2 regions of the Nocardia sp. GP40 genome follow, and region 1 is predicted to be linked to the other one. Evidence: riboswitches for the same ligand, from Rfam matches in the RefSeq annotation. Region 1 holds a riboswitch; the other holds the start of a gene.
The links. A riboswitch is a leader RNA that binds a small molecule or an ion and turns the genes downstream of it on or off. The one in region 1 is predicted to bind cobalamin.
Positions count from the first base shown of each region.

Region 1 (5,551 bases):
GCCGCGTTCGGTGGTCCGCAGGCGGTGATCGGCTGGATCGCGGGCGCCGTACTGGCCCTGGCGGACGGCCTGGTCTGGGCGGAACTCGGCGCCGCGCAGCCCGGCGCCGGGGGCACCTACATCTATCTGCGCGAGGCGTTCCAGTACCGCACCGGTCGCTTGATGCCGTTCCTGTTCGTCTGGACCGCAATGCTTTTCATTCCGCTGATCATGTCCACCGGGGTGCAGGGGCTGGTGCAGTATCTGGCCTACCTCTGGCCGTCCATGACGACCGGGCAGGGCGACCTGGTCGGCGTCGCGGTGGTCGCGCTCGTGCTGGTGCTGCTGTGGCGGCGGGTGGAGAGCATCGGGCGCCTGTCGGTGGTGCTGTGGTCGGTGATGATCGTGTCGGTGCTCGCGGTGATTCTCGCTGCCTTCACCCATTTCCATCCCGCGCTGGCGTTCACCTGGCCCGCGCACGCGATCGCGCTGACCCACGGCAGCTTCTGGCTGGGCTTCGCCTCGGGCCTGACCATCGGCATCTACGACTACCTGGGCTACAACACCACCGCGTATCTCGGCGCGGAGATCAAGAATCCGGGGCGGGTGCTGCCGCGCTCGATCATCTACGCGATCGTCGCGGTGATGGCGGTCTATCTGCTGCTGCAGATCGGGGTGCTGGGCGTGATCCACTGGCCCGATATGCTGGACCCGAAAAACGTTGCCTCCCAATCTGTTGCCTCGGCGGTGCTGGAGCACACCATGGGCAAGGCCGCCGCGGACGTGGTCACCGTGCTGATCCTGATCACCGCGTTCGCCTCGGTGTTCACCGGGCTGCTCGGCGGCTCGCGGGTGCCCTTCGACGCCGCGCACGACCGGGTCTTCTTCCGGTCCTTCGCCAGACTGCATGCGCGGCACCAGTTCCCGATGCTGGGGCTGGCCGCGATGGGTGTGATCACCGCCGCAGGATTCCTGCTGGCCCGGCACGTGGGCGCCAGCGCGGCGCATCCGCCGCTCGCCACGCTCATCGCGCTGCTGACCACCGTGATGGTGATCGTGCAGTCCTTCGCCCAGATCGCCGCGGTCACCGTGCTGCGGCGCCGCCAGCCCGGCCTGCTGCGGCCGTACAAGATGCTGCTGTATCCGCTACCGAGCATCGTGGCCGCGATTGGGTGGCTGGTCATCTACGGCTACGCCGACAAGGCCAACCCCGGCGTGCATCCCATCGAGCTGTCGCTGGCGTGGGTCGTGCTGGGGCTCATAGCCTTCCTGGTCTGGGCGCGCGTTGAACGGGTATGGCCGTTCGGGCCCAAGGAGATTCAGGAGCGGTATCTGTCCCAGCAGGATGCGGCGGCGATCGGCTGAGCGGGCTCGGCCGGACCCGGCTGTTGAGACTCTCTGTCAGTCGGCGAGTTCGTGCACGGTCGCGCGGAGCGTCCACGCGGGCGCGCGGTAATGCAGGGTGGTGGCGCTGAGTGGGAGAATGTCGATGCGCCAGAACGATTCCGGGGGAGCCGACAGGGTGCACAGGATCGCTGCGCGGACGACGGCGGGGTGGGTGACCGCGACGATCCGCTCGCCGCGGCCGGCGATATCGCCGAGCCAGGCGCGCACGCGTTCGATCAGATCGGTGATGGACTCGCCGCCGTGCCCACGGAATTCGGGATCGGTCAGCCAGCCCATCAGCAGTTCGGGCGCCAGGGAGTCCATCGGCCGCCCGGCCCATTCGCCGGATTCCAGCTCGCGCAGCGCCGGTTCGGGAGTTCCGTCCAGGCCCAGCGACCGTGTGGTCTGTGCGGCCCGCAGCTCCGGAGCGTGATAAACCGCCGACGGCTCCGGTCCGGGCAGGCCGCCCGCCTTCTCGACCGACCGCTCGCCCAGGGCGTTGAGCGGTTCGTCGGCGGGAAAGCGGGCGGCCTGCACCGCATCGGTGAGCGCGTGCGTCACCAGTGTGAGCCGGGTGACCGGACTCATACGATCGGCGCGACGGCCGGGGCGTCCGGCGTTGCGGTGCTCGCACGGCCGAACAGCCGCGGCGCCAGGGTGCCGAATCCGACTCCGATCACCATCCACAGGATCACCTGCGCGGCAAAGGAATACAGCCGGAACTGCCACAGTGTGTCGGCGGGGAAGCCCGGGTACACGATGTGGCCCGCGGGATCGGTGAGCGGCTGCGGCGTCTCGGTCGCGAAGTTGCCGTACGCGTGGTTCTCCGACAGGTGCCCGAGCGAGGGCAGCAGCAGGATCACCACGGTCATCACCACGATGAATGCCAGCGCCGAGGTCAGCACGGCATTCCAGTTGCCCAGGCGGGCCTGGAGCCTGCGGCCTAGCCAGATCGCGCCGATCAGCGCCACCGTGGACAGGACGATCATCGTCACGAACAGGAAGGTGCGTTCCTTGATCGTCTCCGGGTGGCCGATCGAGGGCGGATTGGCCGGATACTTCAGGAAGGGCACCCCGTACGTCGCCAGGAACATGCCCCCGGCCACCAGCAACGCCAGATTCCGTGGCGTGATCGAGCCGACGCGGCCCACGCAGAGGCAGTACACGACCGCGAACAGCGCGCCCATGGCCATGCCGAACACGATCATGCCGAATCCGATGCCGATGTTCGACTGCACCGTCCTGCTGAAAGTGTCCGGGCCCATATCGGGCATCGGGAGCCCGGCGGCCTGGTCCAGCGCCGCGCGCGCATCGTCACGCCCGCTCTCGTAGTCGATGGCGCGCCCGATGACCGGCTCGGCCAGCAGCCGGGCGAAGATGAATGCCAGTAAACCGGCCAGGGCGCCCACGAGCACGCCCCGGCCGATGATCCGCTTTTCCATTGTGGGTCGTCTCCTGCGATCAGTGGCAGGGGAAACCGAGGAAATGGCGCGCATCATGCACGAACTCGTGCACGTGCATGTCGCTGCCGAAGATCGAGACGGCGCCCTGATCGATGCCGATGAAGTAGTACGCCAGCAGCGCCAGCACGGTGGTGCCGGCCAGCCAGAGCATGGTGGTGGGGACGGACAGCGGGACGGCGCCGAGGCCGGAACGGGGAGCGTAGGACGTAGCCACGGTGACTCTCCTTGTGCGGGAGGGGATCTCGCGTCCCCTCGGCCGATACATGTCTCGGCGTCCGGGGTCTGACTCGCATCGGGTGACCGATGCTCACAGTGGCGCGACCGTCCCGGAGTTACACCGGATTCCACGAATCGCCGATCACATGACGATACGAAACGACCGCCGAAACGGTCAAATGGTGCGTCGGCGCCCGGTTCCTCCCCCGCGGCCGTCCGCCCCGCCGAGCCGGGCCAGAAACGCGGCGATATCACGGTGGGTGCGCAATCGGATGAACGTGATGTCCCGGTAGGCGGGGTCGGACTGCGCCGCGAGATATCGGGCGCGGTTCCGGGGGTGCGACTGCCAGGCGAAGACGATGATCGAGCGCTGCGGATCCCGGGACACCATGTTGCGCCAGTGCTCCCGATTGCCGTTCCACAGCTCGCGCCCGGTCAGCACACGGGCCGCGGTGCGCCGGATCAGCTGCGCCATGATCAGCGGCCGCGGCAGGTCCAGCCACAGCACGGTGTCCGCCCGGCTCCACACCAGATCACCGAGTTTGCCGCGGTAGTTGCCGTCGATCACCCAGGTCTCACGGGCGATGCGCTCGGCCACGACCGCCCGGAATTCCTCGTCGCCGATCGGCGTCCACCCGGGCAGGTGGTGGATGGCGTCCAGTTCGACGTGCGGGACGCCCAGTCGCCGCGAAACCCCCTGCGCGAGCGTCGTCTTCCCCGATCCCGAGGTACCCACCACCGAGATGCGCCGCATGGTCCTCACGCCACCATTCTTACGGGCCGGTGTGGCCGCCTGTCACCTTTCGCGGGTTCGCGTCGTCAACAGGGCGCGGGCGGGACACGTTCAGTCCAGCGACGCGTGCATGAGATACACGTTGTAGTGGCGATATTCCGACAGCGTGAAATACAGCTCGTGCGCGGTGGACCACGGATGGATGAAGCCGCCGTAGCCCGAGGGGTAGTCCTGGGTGCTCAGAAGTGTGGCCGGCGCGGACCAAAGGCCCTGCGGCGTAGCGGATCTGCGCAGCACGATGACGTTGTGCACCGCGTCCAGGTAGGTCATCTCCCACCGGTGCGCGCCGGTGTCGTAGCGCACCGAGAGTTCCCCGGCGACGCTGGACATGATGGGGGTGGCGGACAATTCGGCGCCGTTGCCGCCCGGCATCGGGGCCTCGAGGGTCGGCCGCCAGAAACCGTCGACCCAGTACTGGTAGGCGGTCTTGTTCAGCACCTGGTCCTGCGGGACCCGCGCCAGCGCGATCGTGCCGAAGCGCCCGTTGGGTGTGCCGAACATGTAGACGTAGCCCTCGTGCGGCGTCATCGCCACCACCTGGAACTGGCCCTGCCCGAAGATGTTGTCCCAGCGCGCATTCTCGTCGTCGACCCAGTTCTGTCCGCCGTCGTCCGAGTAGGCCAGCCCGCCGTAGTTGGTCCACCAGCGGCTCGGCCGTTTCGACCAGCGCGCCACCGACATATAGCTGAGGTACTGCCGATTGCCGAGCGCGAAACCCGATGTCGGGATCACGGTGATCTCGAAGTTGTTCACTTTGTAGCTGCCCAGCAGCTCGGTGGCGTGACAGGGCCGGTCGGAGACCATGCTGTCGATCGACATGCCGTGCGCGAGATCGTGATCGGAGCTGAATCCGAGCACGTTGCTGCGCCAGTCGCCGCCGCTGGGACCGCCGTCGTGGAATCCCGTGCCGAAGGTGTCGCCGAAGGCGATCGCGATGCGGCCCGGCGCCGACTCCCACATGAGCCCGAGGTCGGTGTCGTCGACCTGCCAGCGCGCATCGGTGCGGTTCTGCGATCCCGGACCCGTCAGCTGGCTGATCGGGTACACGTCGTGCACCCGGGGCGCGGGGACCGGCCGGGTGACGGGCGCGGGCTGCAGCGGCGGATGTTCGACCGGCGGAATCGCTTGCGGGCGTGGGCCCGTCACGTCCGGGCCGAGCAGCATGATAGGCAGCGGGATCGTCTCGGGGTCCGGTACGAACTGCAGCTTCGGCGGCTGCCACGGGGTCGGCTGGACGACCGTCGCCGTCGAGGTCGGCGGCGCGGGGGTGGTGGTCGTGGTGGTCGATGCCGGGGCCGGCTTCGGCGGACCCTCCGGCCAGGTGGGGGTGCCCGGTGGAATCGGAAGCGCCGTGCGCGGATTCCCGCCCGTCAGCTGCGGGCACGGATTGGCGCACTGATCCGCCGGGAGCGCGGCCGGTGGGATCCGGGTGCGGTTGATCTGCTTGGGGACCTTGAACGGGGTGATCTTCGGCTGTAACACCTGCACCTGCACCGTCGGCGGCTGCGCCGGGGCGGGCGGGGGGACCGGGGCCTTCGGATTCGGCATCCGCATCAGCGGGTCGAAGCCCGCCTCGCCGCACGCGTTCACCGGGGCCGGCTCCCACGGCAGGACATCGGCCCGGCCCGTCTGCGCCGTGGCCACCGCGACCATGGCCACCGCGGCACCTACCGCAACCTGTCGCAGCACCCGCTCGCGCTCCTCGGCATCCGTG
Region 1 is NZ_JBNPVW010000018.1:63,487-69,037, reverse strand. It holds gene ABH933_RS38795 (APC family permease) at 1-1,344, shown strand, start outside; gene ABH933_RS38790 (histidine phosphatase family protein) at 1,381-1,953, opposite strand; gene ABH933_RS38785 (CbtA family protein) at 1,950-2,807, opposite strand; gene ABH933_RS38780 (CbtB domain-containing protein) at 2,827-2,979, opposite strand; cobalamin riboswitch at 3,085-3,227, opposite strand; gene ABH933_RS38775 (hypothetical protein) at 3,220-3,807, opposite strand; gene ABH933_RS38770 (DUF4185 domain-containing protein) at 3,889-5,490, opposite strand.

Region 2 (5,551 bases), on a different contig from region 1:
GAGCTGGTTGAGGTAGCTGGGGGACAGCTCGAGGGACTTGGCCAGGGCCGCCTGGGTCATCCGACGTTCCTCGCGCAACCGCCGTAGTCGGGCACCCGCATACATCTTGCGCACTCGCAGATGGTACTGCAGGCCTTCGCAATCATTGCAGTTCCCTCGCGGATTGCCGGAAAAAAATCTGCTACTGCGAGGTACCGCGGGCCCTGTTACCGGTGCGTACTGTGCGAAGGATGATCATTTCACCGGGAGCGGGTCAGAGGTGAGGTGCCGCGGTCACCATCCGCTCCCTGGGGAGTTTCCGGGAGATAGCCGACTGAGAGCGAATGCGGAGGTACGCCTAGCGCGGGTCGAGGATCACCGCCTGGGCGGCGATGACGGTCGTGCCGTCGAAGGTCACCGACGGCGAGCCGTGGAGCCGGTAGCCCTCGTCCAGCAGGGCACTGATGCGCTGGCAGAAGGTGGCGTCGTCAGGGCCGGTGATCAGGCGGTAGCGCAGGGGTTCCGGAGTGGTCATGAGTTCGAGGGTAGCCCCGGTGCGACGGCGGCCCGTCCGGCCGAAGCCGGGCAGGCCACCTCATTCGCCAGAGCTCAGCGCACGCTGTGCGCGGCGGCGACCATGTTGCGCAGCGACTCTTCCACCTCGACCGGCCCGCGGGTCTTCAGCCCGCAGTCGGGGTTCACCCAGAGCCGTTCGGCCGGAACGGCTTTCAGGGCGGACCGCAGCGCGGCACTGATCTCCTCCACGGTCGGTACCCGGGGCGAATGGATGTCGTAGACGCCCGGTCCGACGCCCAGATCGAATCCGGCCGAGTTCAGATCGTCCAGCACCTCCATGTGCGAGCGCGCCGCCTCGATCGAGGCGACATCGGCGTCCAGCGCCGTGATCGCGTCGATGACCTCACCGAATTCGGAGTAGCACAGATGCGTGTGGATCTGCGTGGCATCCGATACTCCGCTGGTGGACAACCGGAACGCGGCCACCGACCAGTTCAGGTAGTCCGGCTTGGCCTCCGCGCGCAGCGGCAGCAGCTCCCGCAGGGCGGGCTCGTCGACCTGGACGATGCGGATGCCCGCGGTCTGCAGATCGACGGTCTCGTCCCGGATGGCAAGGGCCACTTGGCGAGCCGAATCCGCCAGCGGCTGATCATCGCGCACGAACGACCACGCCAGAATGGTCACCGGCCCGGTCAGCATGCCCTTGACCGGCTTGTCGGTGAGCGACTGTGCGTACGAGATCCATTCCACGGTCATGGGTTCCCGGCGCACCACGTCGCCGAACAGGATGGGCGGGCGCACGCAGCGGGTGCCGTAGGACTGCACCCAGCCGTTCGCGGTAGCGGCGAATCCGTCGAGCTGCTCGGCGAAGTACTGCACCATGTCGTTGCGCTCGGGTTCGCCGTGCACCAGCACGTCCAGTCCCAGCTTCTCCTGCAGCGCAACCACATCGGTGATCTCCGCGCGCATCTGCTCGCGATACTGCGCCTCGGTGATCTCCCCGGCGCGCAGCGCCGCCCGCGCCTTGCGGATGGCGGTGGTCTGCGGATAGGAGCCGATGGTCGTGGTCGGCAGCAGCGGTAGGTGCAGCCGATCACGTTGCAGCGCACGGCGTTCCTCGGCCGGGGCGCGATGTTCGGCGTCCGGGCCCAGGGCCGCCAGGCGGGCGCGGACGGTGCCCACGTGCAGGCGCGGGTCGTCGCGGCGGCTCCGGGCCGCGGTGCGGGCGGTGGTCAGCTCGTCGGTGATGGCCTCGGTGCCCTCCCTCAGCGCCCGGGCGAGCAGCTGTACCTCGCGGACCTTCTCGGCGCCGAAGGCGAGCCACGAGCGCAGCGCCGGGTCCAGCTCGGCCTCGGGCTCGAGCGAATACGGTACGTGCAGTAGCGAACTGGAGCTCGAGACAGCCAGCGAGCCGGACGCGCCCTGCAGGGTGCCCAGCGTGGCGAGCGCGTCGTCGAGGTCGGTGCGCCACACGTTGCGCCCGTCCACCACGCCCGCCACCAGCAGCTTGTTCGCCAGCGCCGGGATCGAGGTCACGTCGGAAACGGTTGTGCCCGAGACGAAGTCGAGTGCGATGCCCTCGATGCCGGTCCCGGCCAGCACCTCGAGCGCCGGGCCCGGTCGTCCGAAGTACGTCGCGACCAGCAGTGCGGGCCGCGTCGGCGCGGAAGCCAGGTCCGCATAGGTGTTCCGGACGAGCACGATCTCCTCGTCGGTGAGATCGGTGACCAGCACCGGCTCGTCGATCTGGACCCACTGCGCGTCCGCGGCGGCCAGCTGCCCCAGCAGTTCTCGGTACAACGGCAGCAGCTCCGCCAACCTGGCCAGGGGCGCCGCGCTGTCGATTCCCTTGGCCAGCTTCAGGAATGTCACCGGGCCGATGATCACCGGACGGGCCGGGATGCCGAGCTCCCGCGCCTCGCGCAGCTCGCCGAGCACCTTCTCGGGGTGCAGGGTGAATGCGGTGTCCGCGCCGATCTCGGGCACCAGGTAGTGGTAGTTGGTGTCGAACCACTTGGTCATCTCGAGCGGTTCGATGCCATCGGTGCCACGCGCCGCCGCGAAGTAGCGGTCCAGTGGGTCGGCGATGCCCGCGACCCGGGGCGGCAGCGCGCCGAGCAGGACCGCCGTGTCGAGCATCTGGTCGTAGTACGAGAAGGTGCCGATCGGCACCGAGTCGAGTCCCGCGGCATGCAGGGCGCGCAGCTGGTCGGCACGCAGGCCACCGGCCACGGCGTGCAGTTCATCCGCGGTGAGGCGGCCCGCCCAGTAGCCCTCGATCGCCCGCTTGAGCTCGCGCCGCGGCCCGATTCGCGGAATGCCGGGGACCGTCGCGGTGAACGGTGTGTGCGGAATGACAGTCATGGAATTGCTCCAGTGCTGGTAGCCACGGTCACCGCCGTATATGCGCAGACGGAGCCCAGAGTGTGTGTGTGATGCACCGGGGTCCGCCCGCCCGATCCACGAGGCGGTGGCCGCCGGATACGGCGTATCCGGCACAGCGGGCAGGTCTTCGGACTTACAGGCGCCGCCTTGACGAGCGCACCCCGGTCGTGCCGGGGTGTGTCCTACTGGCCGTCGCTTCCCAGGTGTGCACCCAGTGCTGATGACGGCGGTCGTTCCTGCATACCGCTGCGGGACAGTCCCGGATTCCCACCGGGTTCCCTCTCACCCGGCCCTGAGGGACCGGGTTCGACGCTGCCGCACGACGCTCGGGGCTCCAACTCGCCGGTGCAGCGAACCAGCTGCGTTGTCAAGCATAGGCGATCCGCGATGCGTCCACATTCGCGCACAGGCCGACGACCGAGCCGTCGAGTTTCGTCCGGATTACGCAAACTTCGCAGTTCCCCACCTGCCGTTGTTAGGATTTTGCGAACTCCATTCGAATTCGCAAGGCCTGCTCACCGGCATGTACCTTTATCGAATGTTCTCCAAAGTGCTGGTCGCCAACCGCGGGGAAATCGCCATTCGTGCGTTCCGTGCCGCCTACGAACTCGGAGTAGGGACCGTCGCGGTATTTCCCTACGAGGACCGCAACTCGGTGCACCGGACCAAGGCCGACGAGGCGTATCAGATCGGCGTCCCTGGACACCCGGTCCGGGCCTACCTGTCGATCGAGGAGATCATCAAGGCGGCCAAGACCGCCGGTGCCGATGCGATCTATCCCGGGTACGGCTTCCTGTCGGAGAACCCGGACCTGGCCGCGGCGTGCGCCGCCGAGGGCATCACGTTCATCGGCCCCTCGGCCCACGTGCTCGAGCTGACCGGCAACAAGGCACGCGCGATCGCCGCCGCCCGGGCGGCCGGACTGCCGGTGCTGAACTCCAGCGCGCCCTCGGCGGACGTGCCGGAGCTGCTGGCCGCGGCCGAGGAGATGGAGTTTCCGGTCTTCGTCAAAGCCGTCGCGGGCGGCGGCGGGCGCGGCATGCGCCGGGTCGCCGATCGGGCCCAGCTGCGCGAGGCGGTCGAGGCCGCGATGCGCGAGGCCGAATCGGCGTTCGGCGATGCGACGGTGTTCCTCGAGCAGGCGGTGATCAATCCCAGGCACATCGAGGTGCAGATCCTTGCCGACGGCCGCGGTAACGTCATCCATCTGTTCGAACGCGACTGCTCGCTGCAGCGGCGCCATCAGAAGGTGATCGAGCTCGCGCCCGCGCCGAATCTGGATCCGGCACTGCGGGAACGGATCTGCGCGGACGCGGTCGCCTTCGCCCGGCAGATCGGATACAGCTGCGCCGGCACGGTGGAGTTCCTGCTCGACGAGCGCGGCAATCACGTGTTCATCGAGATGAATCCGCGCATCCAGGTGGAACACACGGTGACCGAGGAGATCACGGATGTCGACCTGGTCGCCTCCCAGCTGCGGATCGCGGCCGGGGAGAGCCTGGAGGAACTCGGCCTGAGCCAGGATTCGATCTCGATCCGGGGCGCGGCGCTGCAGTGCCGGATCACTACCGAGGACCCGGCCAACGGATTCCGGCCCGACACCGGGCGCATCACCGCCTACCGCAGTCCGGGCGGCAGCGGCATCCGCCTGGACGGCGGGGCCAACCTCGGCGCGGAGGTCGGCGCCCACTTCGATTCGATGCTGGTCAAGCTCACCTGTCGCGGAAGGGATTTCACCGCCGCGGTGGCGCGGGCGCGGCGCGCGGTCGCCGAATTCCGGATCCGCGGCGTGTCCACCAATATTCCGTTCCTGCAGGCGGTGCTCGACGATCCGGACTTCCGGGCCGGGCGGATCACCACCTCGTTCATCGATGAACGCCCGTACCTCCTGACCCAGCGCGGATCCGCGGACCGCGGCACCAAAATCCTCACCTACCTTGCCGATATCACCGTCAACAAGCCGCACGGCCAGCGACCGACCGCGGTGTACCCGCAGGACAAGCTGCCCGCGCTGGATCTGACCGTGCCGCCGCCGGACGGGTCCCGCCAGCGCCTGTTGCGTTCGGGCCCCGAGGGTTTCGCGCAGGCCCTGCGGCAACAGCGGGGAATCGCCGTCACCGACACCACCTTCCGCGACGCGCACCAGTCGCTGCTGGCCACGCGCGTGCGCACCAACAGCCTGCTGCAGGTGGCCGGGCACGTCGCGCGGATGACTCCCGAACTGCTGTCGATCGAATGCTGGGGCGGCGCGACCTACGATGTGGCGCTGCGGTTCCTGCACGAGGATCCCTGGGAGCGCCTGGCCGCGCTGCGCGAGGCGATTCCGAACATCTGCCTGCAGATGCTGCTGCGTGGCCGCAACACGGTCGGCTACACCCCGTACCCGGAAAAGGTCACGCGCGCTTTCGTTTCCGAGGCGACAGCGACCGGGATCGACATCTTCCGCATCTTCGACGCGCTCAACAACGTCGATCAGATGCGCCCGGCGATCGATGCGGTGCGCGAGACGGGCACGGCCGTGGCCGAGGTGGCGCTGAGCTACACCGGGGATCTGTCCAATCCGGACGAGAACCTGTACACCCTGGACTACTACCTGAAGCTGGCCGAGCAGATCGTCGAGGCCGGCGCGCACATCATCGGCATCAAGGACATGGCCGGGCTGCTGCGCGCA
Region 2 is NZ_JBNPVW010000001.1:216,799-222,349, forward strand. It holds gene ABH933_RS00955 (short-chain fatty acyl-CoA regulator family protein) at 1-114, opposite strand, end outside; gene ABH933_RS00960 (DUF1737 domain-containing protein) at 338-514, opposite strand; gene metE (5-methyltetrahydropteroyltriglutamate--homocysteine S-methyltransferase) at 589-2,859, opposite strand; cobalamin riboswitch at 2,982-3,200, opposite strand; gene ABH933_RS00970 (pyruvate carboxylase) at 3,419-5,551, shown strand, end outside.
Region 2: another riboswitch for cobalamin. It lies ahead of metE (5-methyltetrahydropteroyltriglutamate--homocysteine S-methyltransferase); the one in region 1 lies ahead of ABH933_RS38780 (CbtB domain-containing protein).